2 regions of the Streptomyces sp. NPDC034043 genome follow, and region 1 is predicted to be linked to the other one. Evidence: riboswitches for the same ligand, from Rfam matches in the RefSeq annotation. Region 1 holds a riboswitch; the other holds the start of a gene.
The links. A riboswitch is a leader RNA that binds a small molecule or an ion and turns the genes downstream of it on or off. The one in region 1 is predicted to bind glycine.
Positions count from the first base shown of each region.

Region 2: another riboswitch for glycine. It lies ahead of gcvP (aminomethyl-transferring glycine dehydrogenase); the one in region 1 lies ahead of gcvT (glycine cleavage system aminomethyltransferase GcvT).

Region 1 is NZ_JBVISF010000011.1:80,056-88,263, forward strand. It holds gene ACZ51S_RS24840 (enhanced serine sensitivity protein SseB C-terminal domain-containing protein) at 328-1,068, opposite strand; gene ACZ51S_RS24845 (enhanced serine sensitivity protein SseB) at 1,131-1,865, opposite strand; gene ACZ51S_RS24850 (AAA family ATPase) at 1,964-2,599, opposite strand; glycine riboswitch at 2,858-2,961, shown strand; gene gcvT (glycine cleavage system aminomethyltransferase GcvT) at 3,140-4,255, shown strand; gene gcvH (glycine cleavage system protein GcvH) at 4,334-4,714, shown strand; gene glyA (serine hydroxymethyltransferase) at 4,730-5,986, shown strand; gene ACZ51S_RS24870 (L-serine ammonia-lyase) at 6,320-7,702, shown strand; gene ACZ51S_RS24875 (SsgA family sporulation/cell division regulator) at 7,902-8,208, shown strand, end outside.
Region 2 is NZ_JBVISF010000001.1:6,990-15,197, forward strand. It holds gene ftsR (transcriptional regulator FtsR) at 1-672, shown strand, start outside; gene ACZ51S_RS00045 (bifunctional nuclease family protein) at 736-1,209, shown strand; gene ACZ51S_RS00050 (MerR family transcriptional regulator) at 1,394-2,032, shown strand; gene ACZ51S_RS00055 (DNA polymerase IV) at 2,129-3,541, shown strand; gene ACZ51S_RS00060 (PRC-barrel domain-containing protein) at 3,538-3,894, opposite strand; glycine riboswitch at 4,018-4,116, shown strand; gene gcvP (aminomethyl-transferring glycine dehydrogenase) at 4,313-7,198, shown strand; gene ACZ51S_RS00070 (DUF5999 family protein) at 7,315-7,503, opposite strand; gene ACZ51S_RS00075 (hypothetical protein) at 7,764-8,208, opposite strand, start outside.

The sequences.
Region 1 (8,208 bases):
GGGCGCTCGACCAGCCGCCAGACCCGCAGATGAATGGATGCGCAACCGTGATCTGAGGCCGTGGTTCCCGTTATCCGGACTCCGCTGACGGCTCAGCGGAGCAAGACCGTCCGTTCGGTACGCAAACGGACATCAAGGCCAACTCAGTGGAGTACCGCGTCAATTGGACGCCCGTCTGCGGCGATATCCGGACAAGGCGAAGCCGCCGGGAACCATGGTTCCCGGCGGCCCGGTGTCCGTCGGACGGGTCCGTCTCAGGGTCCGGGCGCACCCGGGAAATCCCTGTAGGCAGCTCGGGGAACGCGCCCCCGGAGCCCCTGGAGCGGCTCAGTAGGCGGCCGCCTGCCCCTCGCGGTCGTAGAAGGGCCGGGTCTGCGCACGCAGCCACATCGCCACCGGATCGTGCTCGTCCGCCAGCGCGACCGTGCACACCGGAACTCCCTCGGGCACGGCGCCGACCGACTGGCGCATCATCTCCCGTACGGATTCCAGCGCGGGCGCCGAGGCGTCGTACAGGTCCAGTCCCACCGCGAGGTACGCCGACCCGAGCGAGGGCTGCACCCAGGCGCGGCGCAGCGACCTCACGGCCGGCGTCCGGTGCGCGTGCTGGGTCAGCAGCCCGTAGAACTGCGGGAGTTCCAGAGCCGGCTCGGACAGCCGCAGCGGCCCCGCGGGCATCCGGTCCAGGCCGGTGGCAACCCGGCGCAGGTCGGCCCACGGCACGCCGAGGCCGCCGCCCTGGGCGTGCGGGTTGACCCACAGCCCCCAGCGGTCCGGGTACAGGGCGCGGGCGATGTCCCGGCCGGTGACGACCTCGTAGCCGCGGTTCCAGCCGCTCGCGGCCAGCTCCTGCGGGGAGGTCACGCAGGGGGCGTAGCCCAGCCCCTCGACCTCCATGCCGCCGTACTGGGCGTCCGGCGAGCCCGGCTGCCCCTGCCACAGCAGCATCCACAGCCTGCCCTCGGCGAGGGCGCGCAGGAATGACTCGTAGCTCTCATAGCGCCCGGGAGTCACCTGGCGCAGCATGTGCTCGACCTGCCCGGCCGCGGCCGTGCCTGACGCACTCACCCGGTACCCCTCTTCGTCTTCTTCCGCCCGTCGTCCACACGTCCCGACCAGCTTAAGCGGCGCTACGGCAGGTAGAAGGGGCGTACGCGCTCACGAATCCAGTCCGTGACCGGGTCCTCGGCGGCGTCCAGCAGGATCAGCTGCACCGGCCAGGGCGCCGGTACGCGGGCCAGGGCGCGGCCGAGCGCCTCCAGCGGGGCGTTCCGCGCCTCGGGATCCCATCCCGTCAGCCGGACACCGATGAAGAGCTGGGGGTCGCCGCCCTCGACGCTGGCGAGGCAGCGGTGGGCGGCCGCGACCGCTCCGGTGGCCCTGAACTCGTCGGCGGCGGCGGCGAGGAAGTCCACCGGGTCGTCCTGCCAGTCGGGTTCGAACAGCCGGACGCGGCCGCCGGCGGCCGGGCCGTCGAGCTCGGTACGGCCGGTGCGGCACAGCTCCGCGACGGCGGCCGGGGACAGCGGGACCCCGACGGCGCCCTCGGGGTTCAGGGCGATGCCGAGCTGCGGGGGCAGGCCGCGGGCGAACTCGACCGCGGGGGCGACCGCGAAGTCCATGGCGGGGCCGGCGGCGAAGCGGAACTGGGCCTCCGAGCTGTAGACGGGGACGTACGCCTCGCCGCCGATCAGCATCGTGGGGAGGTCGAGGGAGGTGCTGTCGGGACCGCCGCCCTGGGGCAGCGGCACCCAGACCCGGCTGCGGCCGAGCGCCTCCAGGATCTGCGGGCCGGCGTCCGCCCGGCCGAGCACCGCTCCGAGCACCTGCTCCAACTCGTTCGCCGGCCAGCCGTTGCCCGTCATGTGCGCCCGCTCTCCCTGTTCCGCGCCGATGTCGCCCCGAGGCTACCTCGGCCTCCGGTGGCGGGCCGGGGCGGGCGGCTCGCCGCGGACACGCCGCCTCAGGCGTCGAAGGCGATGCGGTTCAGGGCGGAGGCCGCCCGGCGGTCCAGCAGGGTGACCGTGGCGCAGCCGCGCGGGGGGCGGCCCGATTCGGCCGCGGCCAGGAGGCGGGCGACCGCGCTCCGGTGACGGGCGAAGGCGTACGCCGACACCCGGCGGCCCCGCGCCGCCTGCCCGGCCAGGGCCTCCTCGGGGGTGGTGTCGAGCAGCAGCAGGTGCAGGGACCGGCCCCGCTGCCGGGCGGCGGCGGCCAGCAGGGCCCGCACCCACGACTGGGTGCCGCAGTCGTGGACCACCACAGAGGCGCCGGAGCGCAGCTCGCGCCACAGCCCCCGGTAGTGGGCGGCGCGCACCAGCGGCCGGTACACCGCGTACGGCAGGGCGGACGGCATGCGGCGCTCCCAGCGCTCGCGGGTGTCCTGGGAGTCGATGCCGGTCTCGGCGGCCCGCTTGATCAGGGTGCTCTTGCCGCCGCCCGGAAGCCCGGACACCACGACGATGTCCCCGGCGGCGTAGCCGAGCCGGTGCGGCCCCGCGGACCGTCCCCGCAGGTCACGCACCGGACCGCCGGCCGCCGCGGGGCGGGCCGCTCTCCGCGGCGCCGGGACCGCCCCGACCGTGCCCGTGCTCGTCACCACTCCGAACCTCCGCACAGTGAATCGTCTCCCCCCGAATCGGGCCGCGAGGGCCCCATGCCCACTGAATGTAAAGAGACGGTAATCCGCCGGCCGCGGTTGCGGGCGGACGTTCCACAGCGCGGACGGCCGGGCGGCGCGCGCGGCGGCCTCCGCGGACCGCGCGGACCGCACGTTCTTGCGGGCCCCACTGCCCCCTCCCGCCCGTCCCGTGCAATGATGTGCGCCATCTGGACACCAAACTGCATACCGGCCGCTTGAATCCGCGCGGGAGAGTCCCGGCAGGCCGCGAGGCCGTGCCCGGGCGCCGAAGGAGCAAGTACCTCCCTTGAATCTCTCAGGCCCCGTACCGCGTGGATGAGGCAGATCTGAAAAGCGAGCCCCCGCCGCGTCCGTCCCCGACGGCCCGGCGCGTGCTCCACCCAAGGTGCAAGTCGGCGTTCCCCCTCCGGGAACTCTCGGCGAACCTCTCAGGTTCCGATGACAGATGGGGAGGAACCTCCTCGTCATGTCATGCCCTGGGACCCGGGAGCCACACCCATGAGCACTGCCCCCCGCCTGACCGCGCTCGACGCGCTGCACCGCTCGCTCGGTGCGACCATGACCGACTTCGCGGGCTGGGACATGCCGCTGCGCTACGCCAGTGAGCGCGACGAGCACAACGCCGTGCGCACCAAGGCCGGCCTGTTCGACCTGTCCCACATGGGCGAGATCACCCTGACCGGCCCGGAGGCCGTGAAGGCCCTGGACTACGCGCTCGTCGGGAACATCTCCACCGTCGGCGTCGGCCGCGCCCGCTACACGCACATCTGCCAGGAGGACGGCGGGATCCTGGACGACCTGATCGTCTACCGCCTCGGCGAGACCGAGTACATGGTCGTCGCCAACGCCTCCAACGCCCAGGTCGTGCTGGACGCGCTCACCGAGCGCGCCGCCGGCTTCGACACCGAGGTCCGCGACGACCGTGACGCGTACGCGCTGATCGCCGTCCAGGGCCCGGAGTCCCCCGGCATCCTGAAGTCGCTCACGGACGCCGACCTGGACGGCCTGAAGTACTACGCCGGCCTGCCGGGCACCGTCGCGGGCGTGCCCGCGCTGATCGCCCGCACCGGCTACACGGGCGAGGACGGCTTCGAGCTGTTCGTCTCCCCCGAGCACGCCGTGGAGCTGTGGCAGGCGCTGACCGAGGCGGGCAAGGACGCCGGTCTGGTGCCGGCCGGCCTGTCCTGCCGCGACACGCTGCGCCTGGAGGCGGGCATGCCGCTGTACGGGCACGAGCTGACCACCGCCCTCACCCCCTTCGACGCCGGGCTGGGCCGGGTCGTGAAGTTCGAGAAGGAGGGCGACTTCGTCGGCCGCGCCGCCCTGGAGGCCGCCGCCGAGGTCGCCGCCACCAAGCCGCCGCGGAAGCTGGTCGGTCTGGTCGCCGAGGGCCGCCGCGTCCCGCGCGCCGGCTTCCCCGTGGTCGCCGGCGGCGAGGTCGTCGGCGAGGTGACCTCCGGCGCCCCGTCCCCCACGCTGGGCAAGCCGATCGCGATGGCGTACGTCGACGCGGCGCACGCCGCGCCCGGCACCTCCGGCGTCGGCGTCGACATTCGCGGTACGCATGAGCCCTACGAGGTCGTGGCCCTGCCCTTCTACAAGCGGCAGAAGTAGCCCTCGTACCGGCTCCACCGTCTCAGCCCGCAAGACCACCGTTCGTATCCACCTCCCCGCATCCAGGAGAATCAGGTCATGAGCAACCCCCAGCAGCTGCGTTACACCAAGGAGCACGAGTGGCTGTCGGCCGCCGAGGACGGCGTCGCGACGGTCGGCATCACGGAGTTCGCCGCCAACGCGCTCGGTGACGTCGTCTACGCCCAGCTCCCCGCGGTCGGCGACACCGTCACCGAGGGCGAGACCTGTGGCGAGCTGGAGTCGACCAAGTCGGTCAGCGACCTGTACTCCCCCGTCTCCGGTGAGATCGTCGAGTTCAACCAGGACGTCGTGGACGACCCGGCCCTGGTGAACTCCGCTCCCTTCGAGGGTGGCTGGCTGTTCAAGGTGCGCCTGTCGGAGGAGCCGAAGGACGCGCTCTCCTTCGACGAGTACACCGCCCTCACCGCCGGTAACTGACCCCAGGGGATCCTGATGTCCGTTCTGAACACCCCTCTCCACGAGCTCGACCCCGACGTCGCCGCCGCCGTCGACGCCGAGCTCGTGCGCCAGCAGTCGACCCTGGAAATGATCGCGTCGGAGAACTTCGCTCCGGTCGCCGTCATGGAGGCCCAGGGCTCGGTCCTGACCAACAAGTACGCCGAGGGCTACCCCGGCCGCCGCTACTACGGCGGCTGCGAGCACGTCGACGTGGTCGAGCAGATCGCGATCGACCGCATCAAGGCGCTGTTCGGCGCCGAGGCCGCGAACGTCCAGCCGCACTCGGGTGCGCAGGCCAACGCCGCCGCGATGTTCGCGCTGCTGAAGCCGGGCGACACGATCATGGGCCTGAACCTGGCCCACGGCGGTCACCTGACCCACGGCATGAAGATCAACTTCTCCGGCAAGCTCTACAACGTGGTCCCGTACCACGTCGACGAGACCGGACAGGTGGACATGGCCGAGGTCGAGCGCCTCGCCAAGGAGTCCAAGCCGCAGCTGATCGTCGCCGGCTGGTCCGCCTACCCGCGCCAGCTGGACTTCGCCGCGTTCCGCCGGATCGCGGACGAGGTCGGCGCGTACCTGATGGTCGACATGGCCCACTTCGCGGGTCTGGTCGCCGCGGGCCTGCACCCGAACCCGGTCCCGCACGCCCACGTCGTCACCACCACCACGCACAAGACCCTCGGCGGTCCGCGCGGCGGTGTCATCCTGTCGACGCAGGAGCTGGCCAAGAAGATCAACTCCGCGGTCTTCCCGGGCCAGCAGGGCGGACCGCTGGAGCACGTGATCGCGGCCAAGGCCGTCTCCTTCAAGGTCGCGGCCTCGCCGGAGTTCAAGGAGCGCCAGGAGCGCACCCTGGAGGGCGCGAGGATCCTCGCCGCCCGCCTGGTGCAGGACGACGTCAAGGCCGTGGGCGTGGACGTCCTCACGGGCGGCACCGACGTGCACCTGGTCCTGGTCGACCTGCGCGACTCCGAGCTGGACGGCCAGCAGGCCGAGGACCGCCTCCACGAGGTCGGCATCACGGTCAACCGGAACGCCATCCCGAACGACCCGCGGCCCCCGATGGTGACCTCGGGCCTGCGGATCGGTACGCCGGCCCTGGCGACCCGCGGCTTCGACGCCGAGGCCTTCACCGAGGTCGCCGAGATCATCGCGCAGGCGCTGAAGCCGGACTACGACGCCGCCGACCTCAAGGCGCGCGTCTCGGCCCTGGCCGCGAAGTTCCCGCTGTACCCGTCGCTCTAAGGACGGCCCTGGGGGCCCGGCCGTGTTCTCGCACAGGGCCGGGCCCCTTTTCACGGCCCGAACCGCCACCGGGCCCCGGCCAGGCGGCCCGCCCGGCCGGGCGTCCGTCCCGGGCGGCCGAGGCCGAAATCACTCCGGGCAACGCCCCGGCGCGGGGACCGACCCCCGCATGAACGACGTACGCTGCTATAGCAGGGCAAGGGCGCCCACCGGCGCTCTTTGCCCAAACCTCCGCAAAGTCCGCCCATCCGTCGGCTGCCCCCGCTACCCCCGCAGGCAGCTGGACGGGTCGTTGTTTCCCCGTCACAGCGGGGAGGTTCCGGGAGTCCGCCAGTGGCCATCTCCGTTTTCGATCTCTTCTCGATCGGCATCGGTCCTTCCAGCTCGCACACGGTCGGTCCCATGCGCGCGGCGCGCATGTTCGTGACGCGGCTGAAGAAGGACGGCGCCCTCGCCCAGACCGCCTCCGTCCGGGCGGAGCTCTTCGGCTCCCTCGGCGCGACCGGCCACGGGCACGGCACGCCCAAGGCGGTCCTGCTCGGCCTGGAGGGCCACTCCCCCCGCACCGTGGACGTCGAGAGCGCCGACGACGAGGTGGAGCGCATCCGCAAGAGCGGCAAGCTGCGTCTGCTGGGTGCGGAAATAGGCGGTGCCCACGAGATCGACTTCGACGAGCCGAACCAGCTGATCCTGCACCGCCGCCGCTCCCTGCCCTACCACGCGAACGGCATGACTCTCTTCGCGTACGACGCCTCCGGCGCCCCGCTGCTGGAGAAGACCTACTACTCGGTCGGCGGCGGCTTCGTCGTGGACGAGGACGCGGTCGGCGAGGACCGGATCAAGCTCGACGACACCGTGCTGAGGTACCCCTTCCGCTCGGGCGACGAGATGCTGCGCCTGGCCAACGAGACCGGTCTGTCGATCTCCTCCCTGATGCTGGAGAACGAGAAGGCCTGGCGCACGGAGGAGGAGATCCGCGAGGGCCTGCTGGAGATCTGGCGCGTCATGCAGTCCTGCGTCTCGCGCGGCATGTCCCGCGAGGGCATCCTGCCGGGCGGGCTGCGCGTCAAGCGCCGGGCCGCCTCCACGGCGCGCCAGCTGCGCACCGAGGGCGACCCGATGATGCACCGCAGCGAGTGGACGACGATCTACGCGATGGCCGTCAACGAGGAGAACGCGGCGGGCGGGCGCGTGGTGACCGCTCCCACGAACGGCGCGGCGGGCGTGCTGCCGGCGGTCCTGCACTACTACGTGAACTTCGTGCCCGGCGCGGACGAGGACGGCGTGGTCCGCTTCCTGCTCGCCGCGGGCGCGATCGGCATGCTCTTCAAGGAGAACGCCTCGATCTCCGGCGCCGAGGTCGGCTGCCAGGGCGAGGTCGGCTCCGCCTGCTCGATGGCGGCGGGCGCCCTCGCCGAGGTCCTGGGCGGCACCCCCGAGCAGGTCGAGAACGCCGCCGAGATCGGCATGGAGCACAACCTCGGCCTGACCTGCGACCCGGTCGGCGGCCTCGTCCAGATCCCCTGCATCGAGCGCAACGGCATGGCCGCCGTCAAGGCCGTCACCGCGGCGAAGATGGCGATGCGCGGGGACGGCAGCCACAAGGTCTCCCTCGACAAGGTCATCAAGACCATGAAGGAGACGGGTGCCGACATGAAGGTCAAGTACAAGGAGACGGCGCGCGGCGGGCTCGCGGTCAACGTGATCGAGTGCTGACCCGATAAGGACCTCCCGGCGGGCGTCCGGACCGGGGTCCGGACCGGGGTGCGGACCGGGGTGCGGACCGGGTCGTGGCCGAAAAGGGGCCGTGCGGCCCGGTCCCTCGGGACCTTCGGCCCCGGAGCGCGCCCACGGGCGGCGATAGCGTGCGGGGAGGGGCGCCGGACGACCCCCGCACGACGAGAGGCAGCCGCCGATGGCCATCATCACCGACCACCGACTCCTCCCGCTGCGGCTGGAAGCCGCCCCCCTGAGCGTGCCCCTGACCGGCCGCTTCGTCTACCGCACGGACCGCCCGTACGAGGTGGCCGTCGACCTCCGGGGCGCCGGGGCCCACCTCGCCCGCTGGGTGTTCGCGCGCGAGCTGCTGCTCGACGGGCAGCACGCGCCCACCGGCGAGGGCGACGTACAGGTGTGGCCCCGCTGGAGCGGCTCGGAGCCGCGCGTCCTGCTCGGCTTCGGCAACGGCGAGCGGGGCTGCGTGGTCTCCGCCCGCGCCAGGG
Region 2 (8,208 bases), on a different contig from region 1:
CGGGACGAGTTCCCCGAAGTCACGATTTCGAAGATCCGCTTCCTGGAGGCGGAGGGGCTGGTCGAGCCCCGGCGCACACCTTCCGGATACCGCAAGTTCAGCGCGGCGGACGTCGAGCGGCTCGGGCGCATCCTGCGCCTGCAGCGCGACCACTACCTCCCGCTGAAGGTCATCCGGGAGCAGCTCGACGCGCTCGACCGCGGAGAGCAGATCCGCATCCCCGCGCCCGCCGCGCACGGGGAGTCGGTGGATCCCGCGCAGTCCTCCGCCGGGGGCGGGGAGGCCGGCGGGGAGCGGCCGACGGCGGCCCGGGTGGGCCGGGCCGAGCTGATCGCCGCCGCCGAGGTGGACGAGGCGCAGCTCGAGGAGTGGGAGTCGTACGGGCTCGTCTCCGAGGCACCGGACGGCGGGTTCGACGCCGGGACGGTCACCGTGGCCAGGCTCATCGCGGACCTCGGGCGGTTCGGACTCGAGCCCCGGCACCTGCGGGGCATGAAGGCGGCGGCGGACCGCGAGGCCGGCCTGGTGGAGCAGCTGGTCTCCCCGCTGCGCCGGCACCGCAACCCGCAGACCAGAGCCCATGCCGAGGCCACCATGAGGGAGCTCGCGGGGCTCTCCGTACGGCTTCACGAGGCCCTGGTCCAGACCGCTCTCGGGCTGCGTCCGCACTGACCGGAGGGGTCCCGGGGGAGCCCCGACTACCCAAACCTGCCGAGCAGGTCCTAGGGTTGCTGTGTGAACGAGCTCGACGTTGTGGGTGTCCGGGTGGAAATGCCCTCCAACCAACCGATCGTGCTCCTGCGTGAAGTGGGAGGCGACCGGTACCTCCCCATCTGGATCGGTCCTGGGGAGGCGACCGCCATTGCCTTCGCGCAGCAGGGCATGGCCCCTGCCCGGCCGCTGACGCACGACCTGTTCAAGGACGTGCTGGACGCGGTCGGTGAGGAGCTCACCGAGGTCCGGATCACGGATCTGCGGGAGGGCGTCTTCTACGCGGAGCTGGTCTTCGCCAGCGGAGTCGAGGTGAGCGCGAGGCCGTCGGACGCCATAGCGCTGGCCCTGCGCACGGGAACGCCGATCTACGGCAGTGACGGTGTGCTGGACGACGCCGGAATCGCCATTCCCGACGAGCAGGAGGACGAGGTGGAGAAGTTCCGGGAATTCCTCGACCAGATCTCGCCCGAGGACTTCGAGACGGGCCCCCAGTAGCCGCGCCGACGGACGCGTCATCCACCGTGAACGGTCAGCCCATTCAAGTAGCCTTTCCCCGCAATGGGGTACGGGAAACCACTCTCAGGGTGATTATCACTCGGCGTGCCGAGTGTGGCGATCGTTGACGCACCCCTGGTCACTGCCTACCTTCGAGGTGGCAGGTCAAGGACGGAGGGTCGGCGTGAGGATCACGGGCGACGGTACGACCGGGGGCACCCCCGCGCGGAGCGATGGTGGGCCGTACCCGCTGCACAGTGGTGCGGCGGGGTCCGTGCACCGTCAGCCGGCGCCCGCGCCGGTCGGACCGGTGAGCGACGGCCCGGTGTCCGAACAGGTCGGCTACCGGGGACCGACGGCGTGCGCCGCCGCCGGGATCACGTACCGGCAGCTCGACTACTGGGCGCGGACCGGGCTGGTGGAGCCGAGCGTGCGGCCCGCGTACGGCTCGGGGACCCAGCGGCTGTACAGCTTCCGCGACGTGGTCGTCCTGAAGATCGTCAAGCGCTTCCTGGACACCGGGGTGGCGCTGCAGAACATCCGCACCGCCGTGCAGCACCTGCGCGACCGGGGCTTCTCCGACCTGGAGCGCATGACGCTGATGAGCGACGGTGCGACCGTGTACGAGTGCACCTCGCCGGACCAGGTCGTGAGCCTGCTCCAGGGCGGGCAGGGCGTCTTCGGCATCGCGGTGGGCGTCGTCTGGCGCGACGTCGAGAACGCGCTGTCCCAGCTGCACGGCGAGCGCGTGGACACCGGGGAGACCCTGGTCCGCCACAACCCGGCCGACGAGCTGGCCGCCCGCCGGAACCGGGCCGTCTGAGCCCGCCCGCGCTCGCGCCCCCCGGGGCGGGACGCGGGACGCGGGCCGCGGCCACGGATCACCGCGTTGTCAGTGGCATGGGGCAGCATCGGTACTGTGAGAGCCGCGCCGACCATCCTGCACCTGGACATGGACGCCTTCTACGCCTCCGTCGAGCAGGCGTCGAAGCCCAGCCTGCGCGGGAAGGCCGTGATCGTCGGAGGGCTCGGACCGCGCGGGGTCGTGGCCACCGCCTCGTACGAGGCCAGGCGCTTCGGGGTGCACTCGGCGATGCCGACCGCGCAGGCCCGCCGGCTCTGCCCGAACGGCGCGTACCTGATTCCGCGCTTCACCCTCTACCGCGAGGTCAGCGAGCTGGTCATGGGCCTGCTCCGGGAGCTGTCGCCGCTCGTGGAGCCGCTCAGCCTCGACGAGGCCTTCGTGGACCTGGAGGCGGGCGGAGCCGCCTTCGACTCGGAGAGCGCCCGCGCCACGGGGGAGCGTCTGCGGGCGGAGATCCTGGCGCTCACGGGGCTCAGCGGCTCGGTCGGACTGGCCGGGTCCAAGATGCTGGCCAAGGTGGCCTCGGAGGAGGCCAAGCCGGACGGACTGCTGCTGATCGAGCCCGGTACCGAACGCGAGCTCCTCGCGCCCATGTCGGTGCGCACCCTTCCGGGTGTCGGGCCGGCCACCGGTGAACACCTGCGCCGGGCCGGGATCACCACCGTGGGGGAGCTGGCCGAGGCGGGCGAGGACGAGTTGGTGCGGATGGTGGGCAGGGCGCACGGGGTGGGGCTCTACCGGATGGCGCTGGGTCTGGACGACCGGCCGGTGGTCGCGGAGCGCGACGCGAAGTCCGTGTCGGTCGAGGACACCTTCGACGTGGACCTGCACGACCGGGTACGGATCCGGAACGAGGTGCAGCGGCTCGCGGACCGCTGCGTGGGCCGGCTGCGCGGCTCGGGGCACTCGGGGCGGACCATCGTCCTGAAGGTCCGCCGGTACGACTTCTCGACCCTGACCCGCTCGGAGACGCTGCGGGGGCCCACCGACGACGCGACCGTGGTGCGGGAGGCTGCGGCGCGGCTGCTGGAGGGCGTGGACACCACCGGCGGCGTGCGGCTGCTGGGGGTGGGGGTGACGGGGCTCGCGGACTACACCCAGGAGGACCTGTTCGCCCACGCGCTGGCCGCGGCCGCGGAGGCGGAGGAGGCGGCCGGCGCCGGGGCCACGGGGGCCGGAGGAGCCGGCGAGGACCCTGCGGAGTCCTCCGGGGATGCGGAGCCGCCCGAGGAACCGGCGCAGGCCGTGGAGGGCACGGAGGCCGCTCCCGTACGGCACTGGGCCGCCGGGAGCGACGTACGGCACGCGGTGTACGGGCCGGGGTGGGTGCAGGGCAGCGGGGTCGGCCGGGTGACCGTACGGTTCGAGCAGCCCGGATCACCCCCGGGCCGGGTCCGCACCTTCCGGCTGGACGACCCGGAGCTGGAGGCCTCGGACCCGCTGCCCCTGGTGGGGGAGGGCCCTTAGGGCCTGTCCTGCGGGTGGGGGTGCTGGAAGTCGGAGGGGAGGGCCACGTCGAGGCCGTAGTGGTGGTAGAGCTGGAGCTCCTGTTCGGGGGAGAGGTGGCGGCCGACGCCGAAGTCGGGGGCGTCCTTGATCAGGGAGCGTTCGAAGGGCACGCGCAGGGCGTCGTCCACCACCTCGCTGGGTTCCAGGGGGACGAAGGCGTCGCGGCCGAAGAGGCCCGTCCGGACGGCGGCCCACTCCGGGACGCCCGTGGCGTCGTCGAGGTAGACCTCGTCCACGGTGCCGATCTTGGCGCCGTTGCGGTCGAACGCCTTGCGGCCGATCAGGCTGCGCGGATCGATGTCGGTCTGCACGGTCCCTCCGTACGGTCGCAGTGATGCAGAGCTCATCCGTCATGACTACAAAAGTGCATATTTGAAGAGGGGGCCACTCGAGGGAGGGTCGAGATCCTCGCTGGTAGGCTGGGTGACGGCTGTTGACCCTGTGCGGGAGAGTCCTCCGAGTGAGTACGACGGAGGCGCCGAAGGAGCAAATCCTCCCCGGAATCTCTCAGGCATACGTACCGCACGTGACGAGGCCACTCTGGAAAGCAGGGGCAGGCTCCGGACCCGCAGTACCGGCGCTTCTCCTCACCGACGGTGAAAGCCGGAGCTCTCGGGCGAACCCCGCGGCTCCGGTGAAGCTCTCAGGTTGAGATGACAGAGGGGGAGGCCGTCCGGGTGCCCGCGCCGTGGTGCCCCTCGCAGGTCATACGACCAGGAGGCCTCCGTTATGACCGCCAACCGCATTCCGCTCTCCCAGCTCGAGCGGGGCATCCCCTTCGAGCAGCGTCACATCGGCCCGGACGCCGAAGCGCAGGCGAAGATGCTCGCCCAGGTGGGCTACGGCTCCCTCGACGAGCTCACCGCCGCCGCGGTACCGGATGTGATCAAGACCGCCGAGGCGCTGAACCTGCCCGAGGCGCGCACCGAAGCCGAGGTGCTGGCCGAGCTGCGCTCGCTCGCCGACCGCAACCAGGTGCTCTCCTCGATGATCGGTCTCGGCTACTACGGGACCTTCACCCCGCCGGTGATCCTGCGCAACGTCATGGAGAACCCGGCCTGGTACACGGCGTACACCCCATACCAGCCGGAGATCTCGCAGGGCCGCCTCGAGGCGCTGCTGAACTTCCAGACCCTCGTCGCCGACCTGACCGGTCTGCCGACCTCCGGCGCCTCCCTGCTCGACGAGGGCACCGCGGCCGCCGAGGCCATGTCGCTGGCCCGCCGCGTGGGCAAGGTCAAGGACGGCGTCTTCCTCGTCGACGCCGACGCGCTGCCCCAGACCATCGCCGTGATCGAGACCCGCGCCGAGCCCACGGGCGTCGAGGTCGTCGTCGCCGACCTGTCCGAGGGCATCCCGGCCGAGATCGCCGAGCGCGGTGTCTTCGGCGTGCTGCTCCAGTACCCGGGCGCCTCCGGCGCCGTCCGTGACATCAAGCCGGTCATCGACCAGGCGCACGAGCGCGGCGCGATCGTCACCGTCTCCGCCGACCTGCTGGCGCTGACCCTGCTGACCTCCCCGGGCGAGCTGGGCGCGGACATCGCCGTCGGCACCACCCAGCGCTTCGGCGTCCCGATGGGCTTCGGCGGCCCGCACGCCGGCTACATGGCCGTCCAGGCCAAGCACGCCCGCTCGCTGCCCGGCCGCCTCGTCGGCGTCTCCGTGGACGCGGACGGCAACAAGGCGTACCGCCTGGCCCTGCAGACCCGCGAGCAGCACATCCGCCGCGAGAAGGCCACCAGCAACATCTGCACCGCGCAGGTGCTGCTCGCCGTCATGGCCGGGATGTACGCGGTCTACCACGGCCCGGACGGCCTGAAGACGATCGCGCGCCGCACCCACCGCTACGCCGCGCTGCTCGCCGCGGGTCTGACGGCCGGCGGGGTCGAGCTGGTCCACGGCTCCTTCTTCGACACGGTCACGGCCCGCGTGCCCGGCAAGGCCGCCGAGGTCGTCGCCGCCGCCCGCGAGGGCGGGGTCAACCTGTACCGGGTCGACGCCGACCACGTCTCGGTCGCCTGCGACGAGACCACGCGCCGCGCCGACCTCGAGGCCGTCTGGGCCGCCTTCGGTGTCACCGCTGACATCGAGGCCCTGGACGGGACCGCCGCCGACACGCTGCCCGAGGGGCTGCTGCGCTCGGACGCGTACCTCACCCACCCGGTCTTCCACCAGCACCGCTCCGAGACCGCGATGCTGCGCTACCTGCGCAAGCTCTCGGACAAGGACTACGCGCTGGACCGCGGCATGATCCCGCTGGGCTCCTGCACCATGAAGCTCAACGCGACCACCGAGATGGAGCCGGTCACCTGGCCCGAGTTCGGCCAGCTGCACCCCTTCGCCCCGGTCGAGCAGGCCGAGGGGTACCTCACGCTCATCAACGAGCTGGAGGAACGTCTCTGCGAGGTCACCGGCTACGACAAGGTCTCCATCCAGCCGAACGCCGGCTCCCAGGGCGAGCTCGCCGGTCTGCTCGCCGTACGCGCGTACCACCGCGCGAACGGCGACGAGCAGCGCACCGTCTGTCTCATCCCGTCCTCCGCGCACGGCACCAACGCCGCCAGCGCCGTGATGGCCGGCATGAAGGTCGTCGTCGTCAAGACCGCCGACGACGGCGAGGTGGACGCGGACGACCTGCGCGCCAAGATCGAGCAGTACCGTGACGAGCTCTCCGTGCTCATGATCACCTACCCGTCGACGCACGGTGTGTTCGAGGAGCACGTCGCCGACATCTGCGCCCAGGTGCACGAGGCCGGCGGCCAGGTGTACGTGGACGGCGCGAACCTGAACGCCCTGGTGGGCCTGGCCAAGCCGGGTCACTTCGGCGGCGACGTCTCGCACCTGAACCTGCACAAGACCTTCTGCATCCCGCACGGCGGCGGCGGCCCGGGCGTCGGCCCGGTCGGTGTCCGGGCGCACCTGGCCCCGTACCTGCCCAACCACCCGCTCCAGCCGGCCGCCGGCCCCGAGACGGGCGTCGGCCCGATCTCGGCCGCCCCGTGGGGTTCGGCGGGCATCCTGCCGATCTCCTGGTCGTACGTCCGCCTGATGGGCGGCGAGGGCCTCAAGCGCGCCACCCAGGTGGCGGTGCTCGGCGCCAACTACATCGCCAAGCGCCTGGAGCACCACTACCCGGTGCTCTACACCGGTCCGGGCGACCTGGTCGCGCACGAGTGCATCATCGATCTGCGTCCGCTGTCGAAGGCCACGGGTGTGAGCGTCGACGACATCGCCAAGCGCCTGATCGACTACGGCTTCCACGCGCCGACCATGTCCTTCCCGGTGGCCGGCACGCTGATGATCGAGCCGACGGAGTCCGAGGACCTCGTCGAGATCGACCGCTTCTGCGACGCGATGATCGCGATCCGTGCGGAGATCGAGCGGGTCGCGGCCGGTGAGTGGCCGGTGGACGACAACCCGCTGGCCAACGCCCCGCACACCGCCGCGGCGCTGGGCGGCGAGTGGAACCACCCGTACACCCGCGACGAGGCCGTCTTCCCCGGGGGCGTCTCCGCCGCCGAGAAGTACTGGCCGCCGGTGCGCCGGATCGACGGCGCCTTCGGCGACCGGAACCTGGTCTGCTCCTGCCCGCCGCTGGACGAGTACGACCACTGACACGGCAGCCGGGCCCGTCGCTGACGGGCCGGTGACAGGGTGAAGGGGCCGGTCCCGGAGCATTGCGCTCCGGGACCGGCCCCTTCTTCGTCCGTGCGTCCGCGCCGTGCGGTGCCCTAGGCCACCGCGAGCGGGCGGTGCGGAGCGATGATCTGGCCGTCCGGCAGCAGCTCACCGGTGTCCTCGAAGAGCAGGACGCCGTTGCACAGCAGGCTCCAGCCCTGTTCCGGGTGGTTGGCCACCGGGCGCGCGGCCTCCCGGTCGGCGGATTCTGATGACGGGCAGGCAGGCTGGTGCTGGCACATGGATGGGTTCTTTCGCTGCGGTGTGGTCTGTTCGCTACGGCTCGATGCGTGATTCATGGCCGTCCCCCTGGGTCGTCCCCGCACCTGCGGGGAGGATGTCCTCAGTGTTCCCCCAGGACGGCTGCTTCGCAGGTATTTCCCGGCAGCTGTCCTCTTGGAATGAGGACGCATCACCCGTGCGGGCGGTTCACGCCAACTCCCCTGTCATTTCGGGTGGTTCGCATTGACCCGAGCGGACTAGGCCGAATGGGTGATCCGGGTCAAGCCGCAGGGGCCGCCAGGGTGGGTGGGGCCGGTGGGGCGGTCCGGGTCAGCCGGTGGGTCAGTACGGGCAGCAGCTCCGAGACCGGGTGCGGCCGGAAGGGCGCGATCCCGGGCGGCGCCGGGGCCAGCGGCACCAGCAGGTCGGCGGCGGCGGGGAGGCCGGCGGCGGCGTCGGCGCCCACCGCCCCGTGCAGCCACAGGGTCAGCATGTACAGCTCGGGCACCGACAGCAGGCGGGGCTGGTAGGCCTTGCCGAGCGACTCCGCCTGGCGCAGGGCGCGTTCGGTGGCGGCGACGTAGGGGCCCTCGAAGAAGTGGGAGAAGGCCCAGCCGTCGGGGGTCAGGCGGGTGTCGGCCGCCGCGATGAAGCGGTCGCCGCTGCGGATCAGGAACCGCCAGCCGGTGAGACGGGTGCGGGGCGGGCGGCCGCCGGCCGTGTGG